DNA from 3 places in the Paenibacillus sp. J22P143 genome. Region 1 is predicted to be linked to each of the others. Evidence: riboswitches for the same ligand, from Rfam matches in the RefSeq annotation. Region 1 holds a riboswitch; each other region holds the start of a gene.
The links. Region 1 has a riboswitch for thiamine pyrophosphate ahead of AC58PQ_RS20225 (ECF transporter S component). Riboswitches for the same ligand answer to the same signal wherever they lie in the genome.
Positions count from the first base shown of each region.

Region 2: it holds a riboswitch for thiamine pyrophosphate, as region 1 does, so the genes downstream of both, AC58PQ_RS13965 (thiamine phosphate synthase) here and AC58PQ_RS20225 (ECF transporter S component) in region 1, are expected to answer to the same signal.
Region 3: it holds a riboswitch for thiamine pyrophosphate, as region 1 does, so the genes downstream of both, thiC (phosphomethylpyrimidine synthase ThiC) here and AC58PQ_RS20225 (ECF transporter S component) in region 1, are expected to answer to the same signal.

Region 1 covers NZ_JCAUAQ010000017.1:53-7,440, reverse strand. The annotation lists gene pyk (pyruvate kinase) at 1-902, opposite strand, end outside; gene AC58PQ_RS20235 (helix-turn-helix transcriptional regulator) at 1,029-1,811, shown strand; gene AC58PQ_RS20230 (DUF3105 domain-containing protein) at 1,812-2,507, opposite strand; TPP riboswitch at 2,687-2,796, shown strand; gene AC58PQ_RS20225 (ECF transporter S component) at 2,934-3,530, shown strand; gene AC58PQ_RS20220 (ABC transporter ATP-binding protein) at 3,536-5,032, shown strand; gene AC58PQ_RS20215 (energy-coupling factor transporter transmembrane component T family protein) at 5,023-5,820, shown strand; gene AC58PQ_RS20210 (YuzC family spore coat inner layer protein) at 5,905-6,300, opposite strand; gene AC58PQ_RS20205 (hypothetical protein) at 6,759-7,049, opposite strand.
Region 2 covers NZ_JCAUAQ010000007.1:142,332-149,719, reverse strand. The annotation lists gene AC58PQ_RS14000 (hypothetical protein) at 1-150, opposite strand, end outside; gene AC58PQ_RS13995 (hypothetical protein) at 249-1,370, opposite strand; partial or broken gene AC58PQ_RS13990 (ArsR family transcriptional regulator) at 1,501-1,689, shown strand; gene AC58PQ_RS13985 (SdpI family protein) at 1,696-2,004, shown strand; gene AC58PQ_RS13980 (bile acid:sodium symporter family protein) at 2,050-3,033, opposite strand; gene hflC (protease modulator HflC) at 3,208-4,080, opposite strand; gene hflK (FtsH protease activity modulator HflK) at 4,077-5,087, opposite strand; TPP riboswitch at 5,237-5,335, shown strand; gene AC58PQ_RS13965 (thiamine phosphate synthase) at 5,480-6,100, shown strand; gene thiO (glycine oxidase ThiO) at 6,101-7,324, shown strand; gene thiS (sulfur carrier protein ThiS) at 7,308-7,388, shown strand, end outside.
Region 3 covers NZ_JCAUAQ010000002.1:230,380-237,767, reverse strand. The annotation lists gene AC58PQ_RS04835 (GNAT family N-acetyltransferase) at 191-1,417, opposite strand; gene AC58PQ_RS04830 (AbrB/MazE/SpoVT family DNA-binding domain-containing protein) at 1,629-1,865, shown strand; TPP riboswitch at 1,917-2,026, shown strand; gene thiC (phosphomethylpyrimidine synthase ThiC) at 2,118-3,893, shown strand; gene bioC (malonyl-ACP O-methyltransferase BioC) at 3,958-4,827, opposite strand; gene AC58PQ_RS04815 (alpha/beta hydrolase) at 4,790-5,572, opposite strand; gene bioF (8-amino-7-oxononanoate synthase) at 5,569-6,747, opposite strand; gene bioB (biotin synthase BioB) at 6,770-7,388, opposite strand, start outside.

The sequences.
Region 1 (7,388 bases):
AGAACAGCATTGGCGACGTCACTCACTTCAGCGCGAGTCGGACGCGGGTTACGCTGCATGGAATCCAACATTTGCGTAGCTGTGATAACGGGTTTGCCAGCTAAGTTACAAGCGCGAATCATATCTTTTTGAGCAATCGGAACTTCTTCTGTCGGAATTTCAACCCCAAGGTCGCCACGGGCAACCATGATGCCATCGGATGCTTCCAAGATGCCAGCGAAGTTCGTCATGCCTTCTTCGTTCTCGATTTTTGAAATAATCGGCGTCAAGCCAGCGCCTTGCTGCTCGAGCAGTGCACGAACCTCGCGAACATCGTTGCCGTTGCGAACGAAGGACATTGCGACGATTGAAATATTTTCTTCAACACCGAATTTGATGTGCATCACATCGCGCTCTGTTACACCTGGCAGGGAAGTACGTACGCCCGGCAAGTTAACACCTTTACGCTGTTTCAACTGAGCGGGGTTCAATACCGTACAAGTAACCTCTGTACCGTCAATCATTTCAACACGTAGCTCGATGGAGCCGTCGTCGATTAGCACAAGATTGCCTGGCTTTACGTCTTGCGGCAAGCCTGGATAGTTTACGGATACGCGGCTGGAATCGCCGATAATTTGCTCCGTCGTCAAGACGATACGATCGCCCGTCTGTAGATCATAAGAAGCATCTTTCAATTGACCGATGCGGATTTCTGGACCTTTAATATCCATCAGAATCGGGATAATTGTACCCATTTCTTGGGCAGCTTGGCGTACACGCTGAATACGACCGCGGTGCTCATCGAGATCGCCGTGAGCCATATTTAATCTGGCAACGCTCATGCCAGCGCGAATTAATTCTTTCAGGGTTGGAACGGAGTCGCACGCAGGACCCATCGTACAAATGATTTTTGTTTTACGCATCGTGAAGGACTTCCTTTCGCATGTAAGAGAGTAGTTGGCTTCATTATATGCCTTATTGATGCGAGTTTCTATGAACTATAGTATGATATGTGTAATATAGTACGATAAAAGGGAGGCGTGACCCCTATGCAGCTAACAGGCTTCCACTATGATAAAAGCAGTACATGGAACGAGGAACAGCCGAATATTCGATCCGATTGGACACTTATTTTCGTGATCTATGGCCGCTGTGTGTACTGGATTCGCGAGAAAAAACAAGTGCTAGAGAAAGGGCAATGGCTGCTCATTCCAAGCCATACCCCCTACTATGGTCGAAGTGTGCCCACCAAAATTCATGAGAAATTTGTGCTGCAGTTCGATGCACGAACAGCCTCGGACGTCTTCCCGCTGCTTCATCTAACGTCCCCTGCCTGCCGGCAGACGGGGAAATTCGATATCATTGCCGACCGGCTGCGACTGATCCACAGAGGGTGGCAAGACAAACAGCCCTATTACCAGGCGCTATGCGAAGCGCACTGGCAAGAGTTGTTTGTGTACCTCCAGCGGGAGTGGGATCAAGCGGCCACAACCTCGACAACCGCACTACTCGTGGAACAAATGAAGGGGTATATTCAGAATCATTACCGCGAACATGTAACCAAGGATGAGCTAGGCGCTAGCATTAACCGATCTCCGAATTATGCAGCATCCCTTTTTCGCCAAGTTACAGGTCAAACGATCAGTGAATTCGTTCACGTTACGAGGATCAAAACAGCCGTCTACATGCTGCGGCATTCCGCTCTGACGGTAACCGAAATAGCCGAGTTCATCGGCTATAACGATCCTTCTTATTTTTATCGCGTATTCCGAAGAATTACGGGTTTAGTACCAACCGAGCTAGTTTCAGATCGTGAAACCATTCGTAAATAACTACATCGTTCCGCCGCCAAGACGTACGTTAGCCGGAATTTGCTCAGGACCTTTGTTGATATTGTCGTGAATAAACGTACCAACACTAGCTTCATCGAATTTGGCGAGTGGCATTGTTTTCGTCCATGCCGTTATAACGACTTCTTGATCGGCAGGCACATCCACATTGGGAACGGCGAGAACACCAGCACCAGCCGTCTTGAAATGAGTCAAATATTCGATCTGATCGACCAGCTCTTTCGGTGCATCTGGATGATAATGAATGATGATATCGCCATGCTCCAGATTGTGGACAAGCAACTCGTAACCAGGTCTCTCCTTATAGAATCCGAACTTCAAATCGTGAGGGCTATGTGTGCCGGAGGTAGGGATTTTCATCTCGTACATCAAGGTGCCATCCTTGTGATCGCGTCCGTAATCTTTATCTGTTGTGACCTGAATGTTGGCATGGTAATTAAGCTGATCTAGACTATACTTGCTGGCTGAGCTTTGAATGAGTGAAGTACCTATACTGCCAATCGCGATAATAAGTAGGGCATGTGAAATAAGGAGCCAGGTTTTATGCTTCTTTTTCAGGGCTTGCTTTTCGGCCTTTTTCAACCGAGAGCTGCTATCTTTGTTCATTCTTGCTGTCAGCACGTAGCCAATCATAGCAGCAATGAGTATGGCTAGTCCGATATAAAGCAACATTGTCATTGTTTCAGTCCCCTTCTGCATCGTGGAATGATCCATCCTGGATAGGCTCCGTTATTGAAAAATAATGAAGACACTACAAATTGTAGTTTTACTTTGGGGTAGAAGTCAACTACTACGACGAAACTTTTGGGAAAAAAGGATTGCCAAAAAGCGGCTAATCCGCTACAGTTAAGCCAAATGAATAGCAACACGGGTGCTTGATGAAGTCAGGCTGAGATAGTGGCCCTATGCCACTGACCGTTAATCTGATCTGGATAATGCCAGCGTAGAGACCTGATGTGCTTTTTTTGCACAAATGTTCAAGCCTACCGTTAATCCGGCGGGCTTTTTTTGTCCTTAGGGACGAAGGAGACCATGTATCTTAGGTTGGCGTGTTCGCCTATCTCATTGACAAATATGGATTGGGGAAAAGGAGTCGAGTAGAAGATGGCGCAGCAAGAAGTAAGTAAAAAAGGGTTGAAGCTGACTGATATTTTGATCACGATTGTTATTTCAGCGGTGTTCGGTGTAATTTATCGGATTTGGGGACCGTTCTATGATCTATTGAAGCCACTAGGTTTGCATGCAGAACAGTTAAGCTACGGGATGTGGTTCATGGCGGCGACATTCGCTTTTCTCGTCATTCGTAAGCCAGGGGTTGCCCTGTTGGCAGAAGTGGCGGCTGCAACGATTGAGGCACTATATGGCGGCCATTGGGGAGTGGCAACGCTCGTGTTTGGTTTACTTCAAGGACTTGGTGCGGAGCTGGCGTTTGCTTTATTCCGCTACCGTCGTACAACCGTGGGGGTAACCATTCTCGCAGCCTTTGCTTCAGCGATCATGTCCTTATTTGTGGATACTTACTATGGCTATATCGAGCAACTCACTTTATGGAATTACGTTTTGTTCGTTAGCTTGCGACTACTAGGCAGTGCTTTGATCGCTGGCGTGTTCGCGTACTATTTGACGGATGCATTGTCTCGTACAGGTGTACTGAATCTGATTCGCCCCGTTTCCAAAAAAGATTACGACGTACTGGGGTAAACGAGATGAGCGAAGGAATGAGCGTTACGAATCTACGGTTAAAATATCCCGGCGACGACGCCCCCCTGATCTTTCAGGGGGTTTCCTTTTCCACCCGGCCTGGTGAGAAGGTGCTGCTTCTGGGACCTAGCGGATGCGGCAAATCTACCCTGCTTCAGGTGCTGAGCGGAATTGTCCCTGACATGATCGAGCTTCCGCTCAAAGCGGATGAGATTCGCAGACCTAGACGATGGGGGTATGTGTTTCAGGATCCTGATACGCAGTTTTGTATGCCCTATATCGACGAAGAGATCGCGTTCGTATTGGAAAATCAGGAAGTGCCGCGCGAAGAAATGCCTGCGCGTATTCAGCATTATTTGGACTTGGTCGGCCTTCATTTACCAGATGCTCACACACTGATTAGTACGCTGTCTCAAGGGATGAAGCAGCGACTAGCGATTGCTAGCGTACTGGCGTTAGAGCCAGAGGTGATCTTCCTCGATGAGCCTACGGCGCTGCTGGATGACGAGGGCACGAAGCAGGTGTGGGACACGATCCGGTCGATTAGCGGGGATAAAACCCTCCTCATCGTGGAGCACAAAATTAGCGGCATGCTGGATCTTCTCGACCGTCTGATCATCCTGACACCTGAGGGTGGGGTTTTGGCGGATGGGCCACCGCATGCCATGTTCGAGACGTACAAGGAACAAATCAGGGAATACGGGATTTGGTATCCCGAGGTGTGGGAGGATTATGCCAAGGAGAACCTGTATGCGGATGCGAGGGTGGATGACCAGAGAACCTTCCAACATAGCGTACAGTCCATAGAGCCCGTCATGGTCTTCCAGGATTTCGTCGGACTTCGCAGCGGGCAGATCAGGACCTCTGTGGATAACTTTCATGTATATCCTGGCGACTGGATCACCGTTGTCGGTGCCAACGGCGCTGGCAAAAGCTCGCTCCTCCTCGCGATCATGCGGCTCATTCCGACCCGCGGAAGCTGTGTGATCGCGGGAGTGAAGGGCAACAAAGTCGAGCAGCTTGCGGAGCAAGTCGGCTTTGTGTTCCAGAACCCGGAGTTCCAATTCGTCACGAACTCCGTGGAGGAAGAGCTGACCTATGGCTTGCCAGAGGGTCAGCCGAGGAACGGGCAGTCGGCAGCGGCCGAGCTGCTGCTCCGGGAGTACGACCTGCTTGCGCTGCGCGAGCGGCACCCGTTCCAGCTCTCGATGGGCCAGAAGCGCAGGCTCAGCGTGGCGTCCGCGATGGTTCGCGGGCCGCGCCTCCTGCTGCTGGATGAGCCCACCTTCGGGCTCGATGCGCATGGCACGCTGCGCATGCTCGAGCAGCTGGAGCGGCTGCGCGCCAGCGGGACCGTGATCGTGATGGTTACCCACGATCACGAGATCGTCCAGCGCTGGGCTACGCGCGTCTGGCAAGTCGAGGCGGGGCGCGTGACAGAAAGCGCGCCCGCAGTCCTAGTGCCTGTCGTCACAGGGGGTGAGCCGCTGCTATGCAACTAACATTCAGCTTTCGCGAAACGTGGCTGCATCGGGTGAATCCAGGTGTGAAGCTCGTCTTGTCGATTCTGCTATTCATCGTTGTCGTCTTCACACATAACATTAACATGATGCTGTTCCTGACGATCGGGGCATTACTTCCGCTGGCTTTGTTGTCGGGTCATCCTGTCAAAAGATTATTGCTATACGCTTCGCCCTTTCTGCTAATTTTTGTGTCATCCTCTGCGGGGATGATGATGTTCGGAACCGGGGAGACCCTCTGGTTTCACTTCGGGATTATTCGAATCACCGAGGAAAGCTTCTATCGCGGGATCCATCTTGGTTTGCGCGGTATGCAAGTAGCCTCGGTTGGCTTGCTGTTCAGCTTGACCACGCGGCCTGTCGCGTTGTTTTACGCGATGATGCAGCAGTGGAAGGTCGCGCCGAAGTACGCGTACAGCTTTCTGGCAGCATTGCGTATGCTGCCCGTCATCTTAGAGGAGTTCCAGACGCTTCGCTGTGCGCTCAAGGTTAGGGGCAATCGCAAGCAGCGGAATCCGCTCACATCGTGGTATACCACGATGCGGATGATCGCTATCCCGCTGCTGGCTCAAAGCATTCGCCGTGCCCACAGGACGGCGGTAGCGATGGAAGCGAAGCGTTTTTCGATGAATCGCAAACGCACGTATTATTATGTATCCTCCTACTCGAAGTTGGATGTGTATTACAGTGTCTACTGGCTTGTGCTCATTGCAGCAGCCCATTGGCTAGCGGTTACATGGCCGATACTGAGCAGCGTAGATGTTCGTTGAGGCTAAATATGAGGAATGAGTAGCGCGACCCCACACAGCAAAAGAGCAACCCAACTCCACTTAAGGAGCGGATTGCTCTTTTTCTCATTGGCCCCATTTGAGCATGATCGTGACTAGGCAACATGGATTTTCGGTAATGCGAGGACCAACCACGAACTGTATAGCACTAGGGCTGTAGCTGGCTTTGATTGCGGATTCACTACCGAATGTTTGAACAATGCGATCTACTTCTTTTTGATTGCCGTTTTGGGCACTCGTCATTAATTGCTGGGCGATCGTGGGGTCATTGAGTTTTTTGACGAGGATGGAGGCATCCTTTAGCAAATGTTCGGAGGTAACGACCGAATTCGAAAGCATTTTGGTATTAACAGGCGGATAGTTGCGGTCCCACGCCCAGTAAGGTGCATAGTGGTACGGATGAGCAGGATACAGATGATACTGAACTGGGGGATAGGGGTACAAGGTTGGGTCGTTGTACATCGAGACCGACCCCTTTCTGTAAAATGATGAGCACTAGCAATATATGTGAGTTGTAGGCGAGTGTGCATAGGCGGGTCAACTGAGAATGATAATTATCCTCATTAACTAACTTTTTATTAACTACTTTACAAATGTAAGTGAACTGGGTATAATAAACCCAACATCATTACATTTGGAGGAGGTAGAGATCATGGGTAAATGTGCATGCGGCAACACGCAAAACACGGAGGGCAACTGCGACGGTTCACACGCTAAAAAAGACAAATAAAGTTTGGCACATAGACGTTTTGGAAAAGGACTCCGCGAGGTTAGGCTCGTTGGGGTCCTTTTTGTGTTTGAGCGGGTGGTTGGCGCGTATAGTGATATAAATTGAAAATACGAGTGGGAACATGTACATTAAAGTTTAGATGAAAAGAGCATACGGCCATGGCATTGCCGTGAAAGTCGCGCAGGTCCGCCTAAGGCCCAAAAGGGGCCTTACGACCGCCGTAAGTCGGCGGCTGTCCGCCCGTAACGCCCCAAAAGGGCGTTACAGTGCCGGCAATGCCGCCGAAGTGGCGTGATTGCCCTGCATAAGGCCCAAGAGGGGCCTTACGACCGCCGTAAGTCGGCAGCTGTCCGTCTGTAACGCCCAAAAAGGGCGTTACAGTGCCGGCAATGCCGCCGAAGTGGCACGATTGCCCTGCGTAAGGCCCAAAAGGGGCCTTACGACCGCCGTAAGTCGGCAGTTGTCCGCCCGTAACGCCCAAAAAGGGCGTTACAGTGCCGGCAATGCCGCCGAAGTGGCACGATTGCCCTGCGTAAGGCCCAAAAGGGGCCTAACGACCGCCGTAAGTCGGCGGCTGTCCGCCCGTAACGCCCCAAAAGGGCGTTACAGCGCCGGCAATGCCGCCGAAGTGGCACGATTGCCCTGCGTAAGGCCCAAAAGGGGCCTTAAGACCGTCATAAGTCGGCAGCTGTCCGCCCGTAACGCCCCCAAAAGGGCGTTACAGTGCCGGCAATGCCACGAAGTGGCGTGATTGCCTTGCGTAAGGCCCAAAAGGGGCCTTACGACCGCCGTAAGTCGGCGGCTGTCCGCCCGTAACGCC
Region 2 (7,388 bases), on a different contig from region 1:
AAAGGCAGTATCTAAGAAAGGTTCACCTTGCTTGTCGTCGAATCCAATGGATTCACTGCCGTGTGTATAGGCACCTTCCTCATTTTTATAGAAAGCCCCTTGATAGGAGCTATTGCTTTGGATTTCCATATCCGATTCGCGGTCCTTCAATACTACCCTATCCATACTGGGGACAAGCTGAATCCATGCCTTACCCACGAATGAATTAATCTGGAACCAACGGATGCCATTCGGGTCGGTCCAAGCGGCTAATGGATGGAGAGTTTGTGGGCCGAGCTGCCCACGATGAAGTGAGATGCCTGTGGATAACGGTACAGATACGTGACAGGCGAGTTAAGCTGGATGGTTGCAGTCTCAGCGACAGCATCCTCAGGTTCGGCAAACGTAGGATTAAACCAGCCTTCACCCTGCGTGGTCCGCACGTGATACCAATCACCATCATAGCCATAATTAGTGATGTATTCGTTATATGTTTTTTCAAAGACAGGCAAGTCTCCTGTAAGGACTAACTTAGGCTCATCCTCATACTGGGCGGAAGGATAAGTATACAGCGCACTTGGATGTGTTCGTTTAATGATCTTTGTTTCGGATTCGATCGGTTGTCCGCCACCAAATGTCCATTTCACACCATCAGCTGTGTTGATTCGATAATAGGTTCCGAGCAAAGTATGAAATTTGCCAGTTACATGTACAAACTGTTTAAATAGAGTCCCGTCTGTTTGATAGGTTTGATAATCAAATTGAGGCTTAAGGTTATAGGAAAAGTTTGAATAATAGCTCATTTGATCTGCTGGAAGGAAGGTGCCAATCTGATCTAGATTCAAATGAATCCACTGATCTCCCAGCCAGGTTGTGTGAATTTTTAGCCATTTCTTCGGATTGTAAACATCGCCTCCACCAGAGCTATTCCTGAACCAACCTTTTTCTGCGTCAACGACACGGACCTCCTGTGGGGAAAGGGCTGCTGTAGGCTGGCTTTTTTCCGATGGCTTCGCATAGATCGGCGTCTCGATCATCAAGCTTATCGTCGTTGGCGGCGGGGCTTCGAATTGCCAAGGAGCGGTTTTAATCCATCGATCTCCGACGTCGGTATGTATTTTCCACCAATTCCATCCCCCTGACCAGTGGGTTTCGGCTTCAATGACCTCAACGGTCTGAGGGGAGAAGGACCCCTCTGCTTTGTTCAGCAGTGCATTCGGAATCACATAGTAAGGAATGTCCGCAAGCAGGGTTATTTTTGTGGGAATATGGACCCCGTCCGCGACTTCCGTTGGTGTATCAGCATATTCGTAAGCGTTCCCCGAAGAAATCCCAAGACTGACTTGCAAGCCTATACTGACTAGCCCAAGAGCTACAATCTTTTTCCACATCGTCTGTCACTCCTTCATGCCATGATTTCAATCACCTAGTATGTTCTACTATAATATGGATAATAAGTTGTGGTGAATAGCCAAAAAGTGTTTGTAAAGCCAAAGAAGCAAAGGGCATGCGCCAATTGAGGCTGATCATTTCAAGATTAGCAAGCCGAGCATATCGCATCATTTGAATTTGCTTAAACAGGCGGGGCTTGTACTTGATGAACGTCAGGGACAACATATTATGTACACCTTGCACACCACAGTTGTCGAAGAAGTGATTGGATGGATGTTTAACATACTTAACAAAAAAGATCAGGAGGAACCGTCATGAAAACATATGCGGGTTATGAGGTCTATTGATCCGAAGAAAGCGAATTTCGAGAAATTTCCTGCGGCTTTTGAGGTGACACGGTTCGGGGTGACCCTTCTTTTAGCTGTTGTAGGCTGGGCGGTCATTTTCGTTAATTTAGGCCATAGCTTGGATTTCCAAAAAATCACGATGATTCCGCTTGGCGCGTTGTTTGCTGTCATGGGGAATTTCTTAACGCAGGTGAAGCCCAACTATACGTTCGGAATTCGAACGCCAATTAGTTCTTTAATTCCAGTTCTCTACTCCTATATGTTGTTTAATCGTCTTAAGAAGTGAATAGGGTGCATGCAGGCTGCCAGCGAAACGCTGAGCAGCCTTTTCTCACATTTGTTTAACACCATTAACCTTTAAGCTAGGCGTGTCACTTTTTAACGCATACTTTCGATTCAGAAGAAAGCCGAAGAGGGAAGCAAGTGATTGCTGGAACAGCATGCCAAGCACGACTGGAATCGCCACGGGCGGCGGGAAATAGGCTACAGCGAGTACCGCGCCCGCACTGATATTTCGCATACCACTGTTAAAAGTAAGGGCAACCACGACATCTTGTTCCCAACGGAACAACCTAGCGACAAGCCAACCGATCATGTAGCCCAGCGAGGCCACAATGAGCACAAAAGCTGCCAATCCTAGCAATTTGGCGTTGAAATCCCGCAGATAGGGAGCGATGACGGAGCTATTAATCGCAACGACGATACCCATGAAAATTTTAGAAAAAGGACCTAAACGACCACCCCACTGCTCCTTAATTTTCCCTCGCGTCCATTGATTCAGCAGCATCCCGATGAGAGAAGGTACGACGATCATGAAGAATAAGCCCTTCATCATGGCAAAGGTATCGAGCTGTACCTTGGTGCCAACCAAAACAGACAGTGTGTACGGTACGACGAAAGGTGAGAGAATCGTATCCATCAGGATGATCGATAATGTAAGCACAATATTGCCCCGATAGATCGCCACCCACACGAAGCTAGTAATCCCAGTAGGAATGGCTGCGGCCAAAATAAGTCCCGTAATCGTCAACGGTTCGTGACTATAAACAGCATGCCCGAGACCGAGCGCAATAAGCGGCATCCCGACATGCAAGATGAACAAAGTAGCTAGAAGCGGAAGCGGTTGAACAACGACCTTAATGAATTCTCGGAAACTGGAGGAGATACTCCCCGAGAAGGTCATGAAGGCAAACAACCAAGGTGATAAATAGGTGAATCCTGATAAGTGACTTCCGAGCAGAACGCCGATCAGGACACTGATGGGGGTGATAAGCGGCATAATCTTTTCTAATTGACGATTCAACTGAGGCAGCATCTAGGTGAACATTCCTTTCGTGACCAGTTCAGAACTGGTGCAGTAATATGCCGATTGATCTTACAATTGTAGCAGAACAAAAAATAGAAGATAAGAGTCAATTAGAGGAAGGTTAATGACATCAATAAAAAAAGCATGCCATCCGAAGATGACATGCTCTGAGGGATAACCAATTTATTTACCAAGTAAAATTTTCGTGTACGGGGAATCAATAGGAAGCATGATGACAGGCTCTCCTTTAAATGACACCAAGTAACTATCCAGCGTACGGTAGAAATTGTAGAAGGCTGGGTCCTGGCCGTAGGCAGTGTTGTAAATTTTAGCCGCTTCTTGCTCGCCTTCAGCCACGATTTTCTTCGCGTCAGCTTGGGCTTGAGCGATCAACTCGCTTGCCTGTCTGTCAGCCTTGGAGGTGATTTTCTTCGATTCTTCATCCCCCTCGGATAAGTACTTCGCCGCGATGGATTGGCGGTCGGAAATCATCCGTTTATACACGCTTTGCTTGTTAGAATCGGGCAGATCGGTACGTTTGATACGCACATCGACGATTTGGATGCCGTAGTTATCGCGCTCCATCAACTCCGAAACTTCCTTCGTAATCTCATCGTTCAGGTTACCACGTTGTGTATTTTCGCTGATGATATCGCTGTAATTGATCTCCGATAATTTCCGTCTAACGGTGTTATACACAGCCGCATCAATGCGCTCTTCCCCGCCTGTGATGGATTGAATCGTACGCAGGAACTGCTGAGCATCATCAATCCGCCATACCGTATAGTTATCAACTTCGATCGGCTTTTTATCTTTGGTCAAAATGGAAGTAGGCTTGCTGTCATACACCATCTGATATTTTGGAAGCGTGCGAACCGATTCAATGAATGGGATTTTAAAATGAATCCCAGGCTCCGTTTGGATCCGAACGGCTTCTCCGAATTTGAGAACGACGCGGTATTGTCCTTCTTTGACAATAAAGATGGAAATCAGGAAGAAAAAAGCAAGAACTACACCAACGATTGATCTGAAAATCCATTTGCGTTGCATGGTCATTTCGCAGCCCCTCCTTGCGCCGTTCCTGTTGCAGCGGCAGGTGTCCGTAACAGCTCATTAATTGGTAAATATTTGACCGTTTCGCCGGTGCTGTCGCTGATGAAAATTTTGGCATTCGGTAATATTTTCTCTAACGTCTCGATGATAAGTCTGCTTTCCGTAACCGATTTATTATTCGCATACTCCGCATAGATGGCATTGAACTTCGCAACATCCCCCTGAGCATTCAAAATCCGTGATTTCTTCTGGGCTTCGGCATTCTCAAGAAGGGCCTGAGCGTTTCCGCGCTCCCTAGGCAGGATATCATTTTCGTATTTCGTTGCGACGTTAATCTTCGTGTTTTTCTCTTCCCGCGCATTCGTTACATCTTTAAAAGCATTCTGTACATCACCCGCAGGCGGCTCAATATCTTGGAACTTCAAATCGACAATATGGATGCCAGTTTGATATTTGGTCTGCATCTCGATCAATCGTTCTTTGACCTTGCCTTGGACCTCGGTTTTTCCTTCTGTAATGGCAAAATCGAGTGCGGTAGCACCGATAACTGAACGAATCGCTGCACTCGCGGAGTTGCGAAGGAACAATTCTGCATTATCAATGTTGTACAAGTAGTTACGCATGTCACTGATATTCCATTCCACAACGGCATCGGCTGATAAAATATTTTCATCCCCCGTGATCATCATCGCTTCTTCATCTACGGGTGTGATTTTACCATTGGCTTCACGGAAGCCGATCTGGATACGCTGAGTCTTTTTGGCAGGCAGTACAATCACCTGTTGAATAGGGAAAGGGAGTTTAAAGTGAAGCCCAGCTTCCTTCTCCGTCGTATATTTGCCTAATGTTAAAATGGCCGCTTTCTCATGCTCCTGCACCGTATAGAAGGTGGACGATCCAAAGATGAGGACAAGAACGATAATAAGGCCGGCTATGATTTTAGTCACCAAGCCCGGAGGGAGCGAGGTAGGTCTTCGTCGATCGGGTTCTGGCAGTACAAATGGTTCCATTGAAAACACCCCTTTAATATAAGATTTACTGCTATGCTATACGGGTGAAGTTGGAATTAGTTTCATTATGGTCGAATGAGGGATACGATGGAAATTAGTTATTTCCAAGAGTTGGCTGTCATGCTATGATATTTAGTAATTGCAAACGAATGAATCCCTAGGGGCGCCGAGAGGCTGAGACAGTGTAGACTGAACCCTTTGAACCTGATCTGGTTTATACCAGCGGAGGAAAGTGGAACGAGCTTTGGAGCCGATTTAATATCGGTATATGATGAGGCAGCCTACAACCACTTTCCTGAGGAAAGTGGTTTTTTTATTTTTTCGACAACGTCAGGATGGTTTACTTGTTCGTGAGCACAAGCGATGTTTGGTGGAGAGGAGTCGAGCGATCGGTGTCAGAGAAAGAGCTGCATGTCATATCAGGTGGAAAGCATACATGGTCAGAGATAGCGAAGATTGCGGCACAGATTCACCCCTATGTCACAGCGATTCATATTCGCGAAAAAACGAAGTCCTTGGACGAAATTTTTATCGGCATGCAGTACATCTTGGAGCAAGGGATTCCTGCCAAAAGTCTGTACATCAACGGCTTTCCTTCTATCGCTCTAGCTCTACAAACAGGGGGGCTTCAGCTTCCAGGCACGACACCATCGCTGGTTATTCAGGATGAGTTCTGCCAAGGGATACAGCGCATCGGAGTCTCCGTGCATCATGCAGATGAGGCGAAATGGCGTGAAAAAGAAGGTGCCGACTATGTCATGTACGGTCATATCTTTGCGACAAACTCGAAGCGGGGAGCGCCGCCTAGAGGCTTGGAGCAATTACGGGAACTGGTTAATCACGTTAACATTCCTGTGATAGCGATTGGTGGGATGACGCCTGCGAGAGTAAGATCCGTGCTGGATACAGGAGCATCGGGTATCGCGGTCATGAGCGGAATTTGGGAAGCAGCGGATCCACTCGGAGCCGTTCTGGCCTATCACGATGAGCTTAGGCAGATAGAGGTGAGTTAAATGTCAGCAACAAGATCAGATGTCATCATCGTTGGCGGTGGTGTTATTGGTACATCCATCGCCTATTACTTGGCTAAAAGAGGGCAATCCGTCACGCTGCTGGAGCGCGGCCAGCTGGGCACAGAAGCCTCGGCTGCGGCAGCGGGCATGCTCGGTGCGCAGTCCGAGATGGAGGACACCGGCGCCCTGTTCCAATGGGCGCGCCAAAGCCGTGCCATGTTCCCCGAGCTAAGCGGGGAACTGCGAGAACTCACGGGCATCGACATCGGCCTCGTCCGTGAGGGGCTGCTGAACGTCGCGCTCAGCGACGTTCAAGAGCGAGAGCTGCGCGCGCGGGAGAAGCTCCAGCGCGCGGTGGGCGAGAAGGCCCAGTGGCTCAGCGCCGCTGAAGCCACTGCGATAGAGCCCGCGCTGAGCGGAGCTACGCGCGGAGCCCTGTACCTGCCCGAGGATGGGCAGGTAGATGCGCCCTTGCTGGCTGCGGCGTTCGCGCAGGCTGCGCAGGTGCTGGGGGCGAAGGTGCAACCCTTCGCCGGGGTGCAAGGGCTGCTGACCGCGCAGGAGCGCGTCATCGGCGTGCTGACAGCCGCCGGTCCGCTCTACAGCGACCACGTTGTCGTCGCCGCAGGCACGTGGAGCGGTCAGCTGCTTGCAGGCATCGGCATCGACCTGCCGATGTATCCCGTGAAGGGCGAGTGCTTTTCCGTGAGGACGCCGAAGCCTCTATTGAAGAAAACCCTGTTCACGCCAGGGTGCTATATCGTTCCGAAAGCCGGCGGACGGTTGGTGGTCGGCGCGACGGTCGTACCGAACAGCTATGACCGCAAGGTGTCGCTCTCGGGCTTAGCCGAGCTGATGGAACGCGCGAGGGGTCTGATGCCGCTACTTTGCGATGCAGAGTGGGAGAAGGCTTGGTCGGGGCTGCGCCCGCAGACAGCCGACGGATTGCCCTACATCGGCAAGGTACCGATGGTAGAGGGTTTGTATACAGCTTGCGGTCACTACCGCAACGGGATTTTGCTGAGCCCGATCACCGGGAAAGTGATGGCGGATTGGATCGTGGGCGGAGATGGCGTTGGTGAACAAGGGATGCCACCGTTAGCCACTTGGCTGAATGCTTTCAGCCCTGATTTATCGCCGGAGACCACGCGAGTGAGTCAGCAGGCTAAGGAAGAATTCTCGGCTACAGGAAAGGAATGGATAAGCCTTGAAACTGCACATTAATGGTCAGCAGGTTGATGTACCCGATACGATTCGAACCGTTGTGGAGCTGCTGGCACACTTCGAT
Region 3 (7,388 bases), on a different contig from region 1:
CAATTCATCGTCGGGTACAGTACTTACTTATTGTTCCCTATTTTGGAGAGGCAGTCGTAATAATCGTAACATGTAACTGACTGATTTCTCTGTCAATTAGCTTTAAAAATTGGTTCTAAATACTCGCAGTATAGAAACCGTTAGAAGTTAGTAATATTTTAGTCAAAGCCAGCCCCTCCTCTACCAATACTTAAAAGAAATCCGTCAGATACGTTGTTCGTTCCGGAATGAATCGTTCCAATCTGGAGATCTCATCCGCGCTGCCGTGTAGACGGCCAATGTGATGCAGCAACGAGGCTCGCTTATAACCCATTAGCAGCGCTGATAACGTCTGGATATCACACGAAATGACGTCCCGCTCCGCCTCTACCTCGGCGCCGCCCCCACTATGGAACACTTGTTCCTCATCCAGCTTTACGATGTCGTTCCCTTCAGCGCTCCCAAGTTGAATTCGGAATATCCCGTTATTCCATTCGGCTTGATCGTCCTGAAGCTGCAGATAGAATGGCTTGCTTACCTCAGTTCCATCCGCAACTTCGTTAAATGGATATGACTGCAGAAAGGCTTCGGCATCGACGATCCGTGCCATAAAATAAGGAATGACTTCCTGCTTGATTCGGGGATCCGCCAACAAATAAGGCAGCGGGTCGCCAAGCGGCGCCTGGCATACTACTTTGTCAACCATCGAGTCATGATTGGAGATCAATCGCCATAGCGCACGATTGGCGTCCTCACTTAGTGCAACCAACTCATGTACGGTGAGTATCCTTTCCTTTACCTGATATATGATGTAGCCTTCCGGCTCACCAGCAGGATTCAAGTACAGGGTTACGATCCCTTTCTTAGGCTTGAAAACTCTATTACTCCACCATGCTTCGGTCCGAACGAGCATTCCGTTAAAGCGTTTCGCATACGCCTCATAGATCGGATTCAGCACCGCCGCTTCCGCTTCGATCCGTCTCAGCGTGCTACCTTCTGCAACCTCCGGCTTGGGTAACTGGTTTGCGGCAATTTCATAACGCATGTAATCAATATAGGCTTCCCAGCCGTATTTGCGATAAAACGCAAAGGCAAACGGCGCTAGGAACGATACGACCTGCCCGGACTCTTTCATCGATTTCAGCGATTGTGACAACAGTTGGCCGACCATTCCCTGACGACGATATTCTGGCCATGTCGCAACAGAAGCAATGCCGCCCATCCCCAATGCTTTGCCGTTAATCCACGTTTTCAACTCCAGAATCATTAATTTCGCTGCTAGCCGATCCTCCACGAAATATCCCCAGATCTGTTCGGACTTCATCACAGCCAACCGGTCTTCCCGCTCCTCCGGCAACATAGCAAATTGAAAAGCAAACTCCGACAACGCAAGACTGTCCTTCAATTCATCCTGCTTCAATAATCTGATTTGATCCATAGGGCCTCCCATTTGTCTATTTGCTTCCATTCTAACATGTAGAATTCAAAGCAATCCATACAACCCGAATATTATCAACATTCTTAAAACAGAAGAAGTAAATAAAAGGAATTTGAGTGCATATGTGGAATAGATGTATATACACATTATGATGCCTTGTAACTTGGAGATGCCTTTCATTCGTTCATGAAATAAAGGGGGGTAAATGTATATGAAATCAACGGGAATCGTAAGAAAAGTAGACGAGCTGGGACGTATTGTTTTGCCTATTGAGCTTCGACGTACACTTCATATTGAGATCGGTGATGCGATCGAGGTCTATGTAGATCCAGAGCGTATTACACTTAAGAAGTATATGCCTGCTTGTGTGTTCTGTGGTAATTTTGAGGACATGTCCTATTTCAAAGGGAAGCTCGTTTGCAGCAAATGTATTGATGAGATTACCTAAACAAAATAACATTTGCATAATTTGGAATTAACGTGTAAATTAAATACCTAAGTGCATAGTCACGGGAGCTTGGTGAGACCAGGCTGAGAGGATAGTTACAACTATCGACCGTTAAACCTGATCTGGATAATGCCAGCGGAGGAACACAAGATCTCTTTGTATACCAGGAGACCGCCTCTATTAGAGATGCGGTCTTTTTTCGCAGCATGAATCCTCCGCTTGATCACAATCAATTATAGGAGGCATGGGAAAATGTCAATGGAAACAAGTAAAGAAAACGTCTCTTCTTCAATCTCCTCTTTTCCGGGAAGCAAAAAAGTGTATGTCGAGGGCTCGCGAAAGGACATCCGAGTTCCTATGCGTGAAATCACATTGAGTCCTACAACAGGTGCTTACGGAGAACAGGAAAACGCCCCTCTGCGTGTGTACGACACGAGCGGCGCATATACAGACGAGGAGATCCAAACGGATATTCGTGAAGGAATTCCACCTAATCGTTTGAATTGGATTTTAGAACGCAGCGATGTTGAACTGTATGAAGGAAGAACGATTAAACCGGAAGATAACGGATATTCCAAGGGCGAGCACGTTGCTGAGGTTTTTCCCGGTTTACATCGTCACCCTATGCGAGCGAAAAATGGTCGTAATGTAACCCAGATGCATTATGCACGTCAAGGTATCATCACGTCCGAAATGGAATATATCGCGATTCGCGAAAATGTATCTCCGGAATTTGTGAGGGACGAGGTCGCTCGCGGCAGAGCGATTATCCCCGCAAATATTAATCACCCTGAGAGTGAGCCTATGATTATTGGACGTAACTTTCTCGTGAAAATCAATGCGAATATAGGAAATTCTGCTGTATCGTCCTCCATTGAAGAAGAAGTGGAAAAAATGAGATGGGCTACTCGCTGGGGCGCTGATAATATTATGGATCTCTCTACGGGTAAAAACATTCATACCACCCGAGAATGGATTATTCGTAACTCCCCTGTTCCTATTGGTACCGTACCTATTTATCAAGCACTAGAGAAAGTGAATGGCAAAGCAGAAGATTTGACATGGGAAGTGTACCGAGACACGCTTATTGAACAAGCTGAGCAAGGCGTCGATTACTTTACCATTCATGCTGGTGTTCTGCTGCGTTATGTTCCTCTTACGGCTAAACGAGTAACAGGTATTGTTTCACGAGGCGGCTCTATTATGGCAGCCTGGTGTCTCGCCCACCATCAGGAAAACTTCCTGTATACACATTTTGAAGAGATCTGTGAAATCATGAAAGCCTATGATGTATCCTTTTCATTAGGCGACGGTTTACGCCCAGGATCTATTGCAGATGCGAATGATGAAGCCCAGTTTGCAGAATTAGAAACGTTAGGTGAACTCACCAAAATCGCCTGGAAGCATGACGTGCAAGTCATGGTAGAAGGCCCTGGTCACGTACCCATGCATTTAATCAAGGAAAATATGGATAAACAACTTGAAATCTGTGATGAAGCTCCTTTTTACACATTAGGACCGCTTACTACGGATATTGCGCCAGGCTATGACCATATCACTTCTGCCATTGGAGCAGCGATGATAGGCTGGTTTGGTACAGCCATGCTGTGCTATGTAACTCCCAAAGAGCATTTGGGCTTGCCCAATAAAAATGACGTTCGTGAAGGGGTTATCACCTATAAAATTGCTGCTCATGCCGCTGATTTAGCCAAAGGTCATAAAGGCGCCATGGATCGCGATAATGCGTTATCTAAGGCACGTTTCGAATTCCGGTGGCATGATCAATTCAACTTATCCTTGGATCCAGAAAGAGCCATAGCGTATCATGATGAGACACTGCCTGCAGAAGGTGCCAAGATCGCTCATTTTTGTTCGATGTGCGGTCCTAAGTTCTGCTCCATGCGGATTTCCCAAGATATCCGAGACTACGCCAAACTACAAGGCATTGAGGATGCGCAAGCCATTGAACAAGGCATGAGTGAAAAGTCGGAGGCTTTTAAGAAAGCGGGTCACAAAATTTATACGTAAACAAAAGAGGGTTGCTGCGGCAACCCTCTTTTCCTTTCAGTGAATCTTCATCTATTAGAAGGAATTATCCTTTCCACTCATCCGCCTCCGCTTCGAACATAAGAAGCTCGTAACTCGCAACAACGCCCCCCTGTATACCGAACTTTTCCTCGTATACTTCATACATCTTGGCGAACAGACGTCGTTTGCTGAGACCATGCCATGCAATGGCTTCTGACGTGCTAGCTCCCATTGCTTTTACGGAGTAAAGAAATTCTCTTACAGACGCATACATTTCTTTTTGGATCGAATGCTCGTCTTGGATATGTGAAAATCCCGCTTCTAAAAGCCATTCCTTCCACTGCGCTCTCGATTGTAAAGACAGCCCATGCCGCTGCGGTTCTATACCGATTGCTCGATATACTTCTTGAAATGACTCGTGCAATTCATAGAACGTATCGGGTCCGAAAGTGGTGAACACCAGCCTGCCTCCAGGACGAATAATCCGCCGAAGATGCCCTAGCGTTTGCCTTGGATGATTCAGCCATTGGAAACAGGCGTTAGAGACGATGAGATCAAATGAAGCTGTTGGAGCATCATGCGCCCACGTTTCAACATCCCCAACCAAAAATCGTAATCGAGACGAAAGGCCGTATACGGCATCTATCTCGTTCCATCTACTTGATCGCACTCGCTGTTCAGCTACTTTGATCATCTCTGGTGCGATATCAAGTGCAGTAATCGACACGGATGACGACCACTTGTTCAACAAAATTTCGGTAAGAGCTCCCGTGCCGCAGCCGATCTCAAGTATGTTGAACTCATCTGCGTGGACATCCCGCAGAGATTGTGCCAGCCTCTCAGCCATGCTTCGCTGCACATGGGCATGATGATCATACAACCCCTTGGAGCTACGGTTAAACTGACGACGAATAGCGGTTTTCTTCGCGTTCATGCCACCAACTCCTCATTTTATCAGCTATGTCAGCCTCTCTTTCCATAAACGGAGCATGCCCACGATTAGGAATTGCAACTAACTCCGCATCCGGCAATTGGGCTGCAAGCTCTCGTGCAGCGCCGTAAGGGCAAATCTGATCTGCAGTTCCATGAACGATCAGCACAGGACAAGTGAGAGTCGGCAACTCAGACACGATGTTCACATCTCGCAAAATCTGGAGGCCAGATAGGAGTCCTGAGATTGTCCATCCACCAGGGAAAGGAAGTCCCCCTCCAAGACCTTCTTCTAATTCATCTTCTGTAAATAAGTTTTGCCGAAATTTAGTTTCAACACGTTGTGGATCCTTCTGCAGCTCTGTCATCATCTGTCTAATGGCTGCAGCTGACCATCCTAGCTCCTTCTCTTCTTTGGAACGGGTAAATCGAGCATTTGCCGCAATGACCACAAGTCCATCCCCGTAACCTTTGGCTGCTAATCTCAGTGCTAATAATCCACCGAGGGACCATCCGCAGATCAACAGCCTGCCACGCTCATTCGAAGAAATGATAGGCATGGCGGCCGTTTCCGTCAAGAGTAGCATTTCCTCAGGCGAATCCGCCTTACTGTAATCGACAGATATGTGATGAAAATCAGGCAACAACGCTCGCACACGATCGAAAACCTGATCCGACATGCTCCATCCAGTCAGCCACAACACGGTTGATCTTGACTCTCTCCGAGTTTTCACATCCTGTGTCATCATCGCTTCAACACTCCCAGTTGGAATCCAATGCTGCGGATATGTTCAACAGCATCCGTCAGTTCTTTTTCTGTGTGGGCGGCTGATAAAGAGAAGCGGATACGAGCCGTGCCAACAGGAACAGTCGGCGGACGTATCGCTACTGCAGCAATTCCTTCAGCTTCAAGTGCTCTGCTAAAGCGTAAGGTCGTAGCGTTATCACCAACAATCACGGGTACAATCGGGGAGTTGCCGACACCGATCGTGAAACCGGCCGCCCTCAGCAGGGAACGGAATAGGCCGCTTAACGCGAATAGCCTTTCTCGGCGCCAGTGCTCAGCTTGGACCAAGGCTAACCCCTCCGCAATACCAGCTAGGATCGAAGGGGGTAAAGCGGTCGAGTAAATGAGCGGTCTCGCTTTGTTAATCAACCATCGAATAAGCATATGACTGCCGCAGATATATGCGCCATAGACACCGAACGATTTGCTGAACGTCCCCATATGAATATCCACATCATCGTGCAGGGAGAGCTCGTGGCATAATCCCTCTCCGCGCTTCCCGTAAATTCCCCCGCTGTGAGCCTCATCTACCATCAGCATAGCTCCGAACTCGCGTTTAAGCGCCACTAGCTCACGCAATGGCGCCTGATCACCGTCCATCGAGAACACAGCGTCCGTTACGATTAACTTCCTTCTTTTGTCTCGGTACTTATGCAGTAACCTACGTAAATGTGCCATATCATTGTGACGGTACCTAGCGTGTTCAGCTCGACTCCCTATAATCCCGTCCGTGATGCTCGCATGATTCCATTGATCGCTGAAGACCACATCTCCCCTGCTTACAAGCGCGCCAATAACACCAGAATTAGCCATATAGCCGTTTGCAAAAGCGAGTGCCGCTTCACATTTCTGCCAAATCGCTATCTGTTCTTCAAGACTTTCATACGGTGGCCGATTGCCCGTCACAAGCCTCGAAGCGCCTGAACCTGCTCCTTCTGTAAGCAGCGCCTTCCTCATCCCTTCAATGATTGCGGGATGCTGGGCGAGTCCAAGGTAGTCATTGGATGACAAGTTGAGCAACACTTTTTCTCCTCGCACGATGTAGCCTGGAGATCCGACTACTGGATTACTCCTGCGCAAGGATCGCTCCAACGAGGCTCCAGCGAGTAACTCAAGTTCTTTTTCCATCCAATTCATAGCATCCATGGTTATCACAACCTTAAAGGGCGTTTAATTCGATTTCAAAGCCCAGATCTTCAATGATTTGATGATCAGCCGTAATGTCTTGACCTGCTGTCGTTAAATAATCGCCTACAAAAAGTGAATTAGCAGCATATAGGGACAGTGGCTGTAGGCTACGGAGGTTGACCTCACGTCCGCCTGCCACACGAATCTCTTTCGATGGACAAATGAAACGGAACAAAGCCAGTACCTTCAACGCTTTCATCGAAGGCGTACGGCCTGCGTGTTCTAGCGGGGTTCCAGGAATCGCATTCAGGAAATTAATGGGAATCGAATCTACATCGAGTTCGCGGAGGGCATAAGCCATTTCAACTATTTCTTGATTGGTCTCACCCATACCGATTATGACGCCGGAACAAGGGGACATGCCTTGCGACTTCACTTGATCCACGGTTTCAACCCGTTGGTCGTAGGTATGAGTTGTGGTAATAGATGCGTAATTAGCTTTGCTGGTGTTCAAGTTATGGTTGTATCGATGTACGCCTGCTTCTGCAAGTCGTTCGGCTTGGTTGCCCTTGAGTATGCCCAGACATGCGCAAATTTTTAGCGGCATCGTTTCACGTATTTCTTTTACTGCGTCTACGACTTGATCTAGC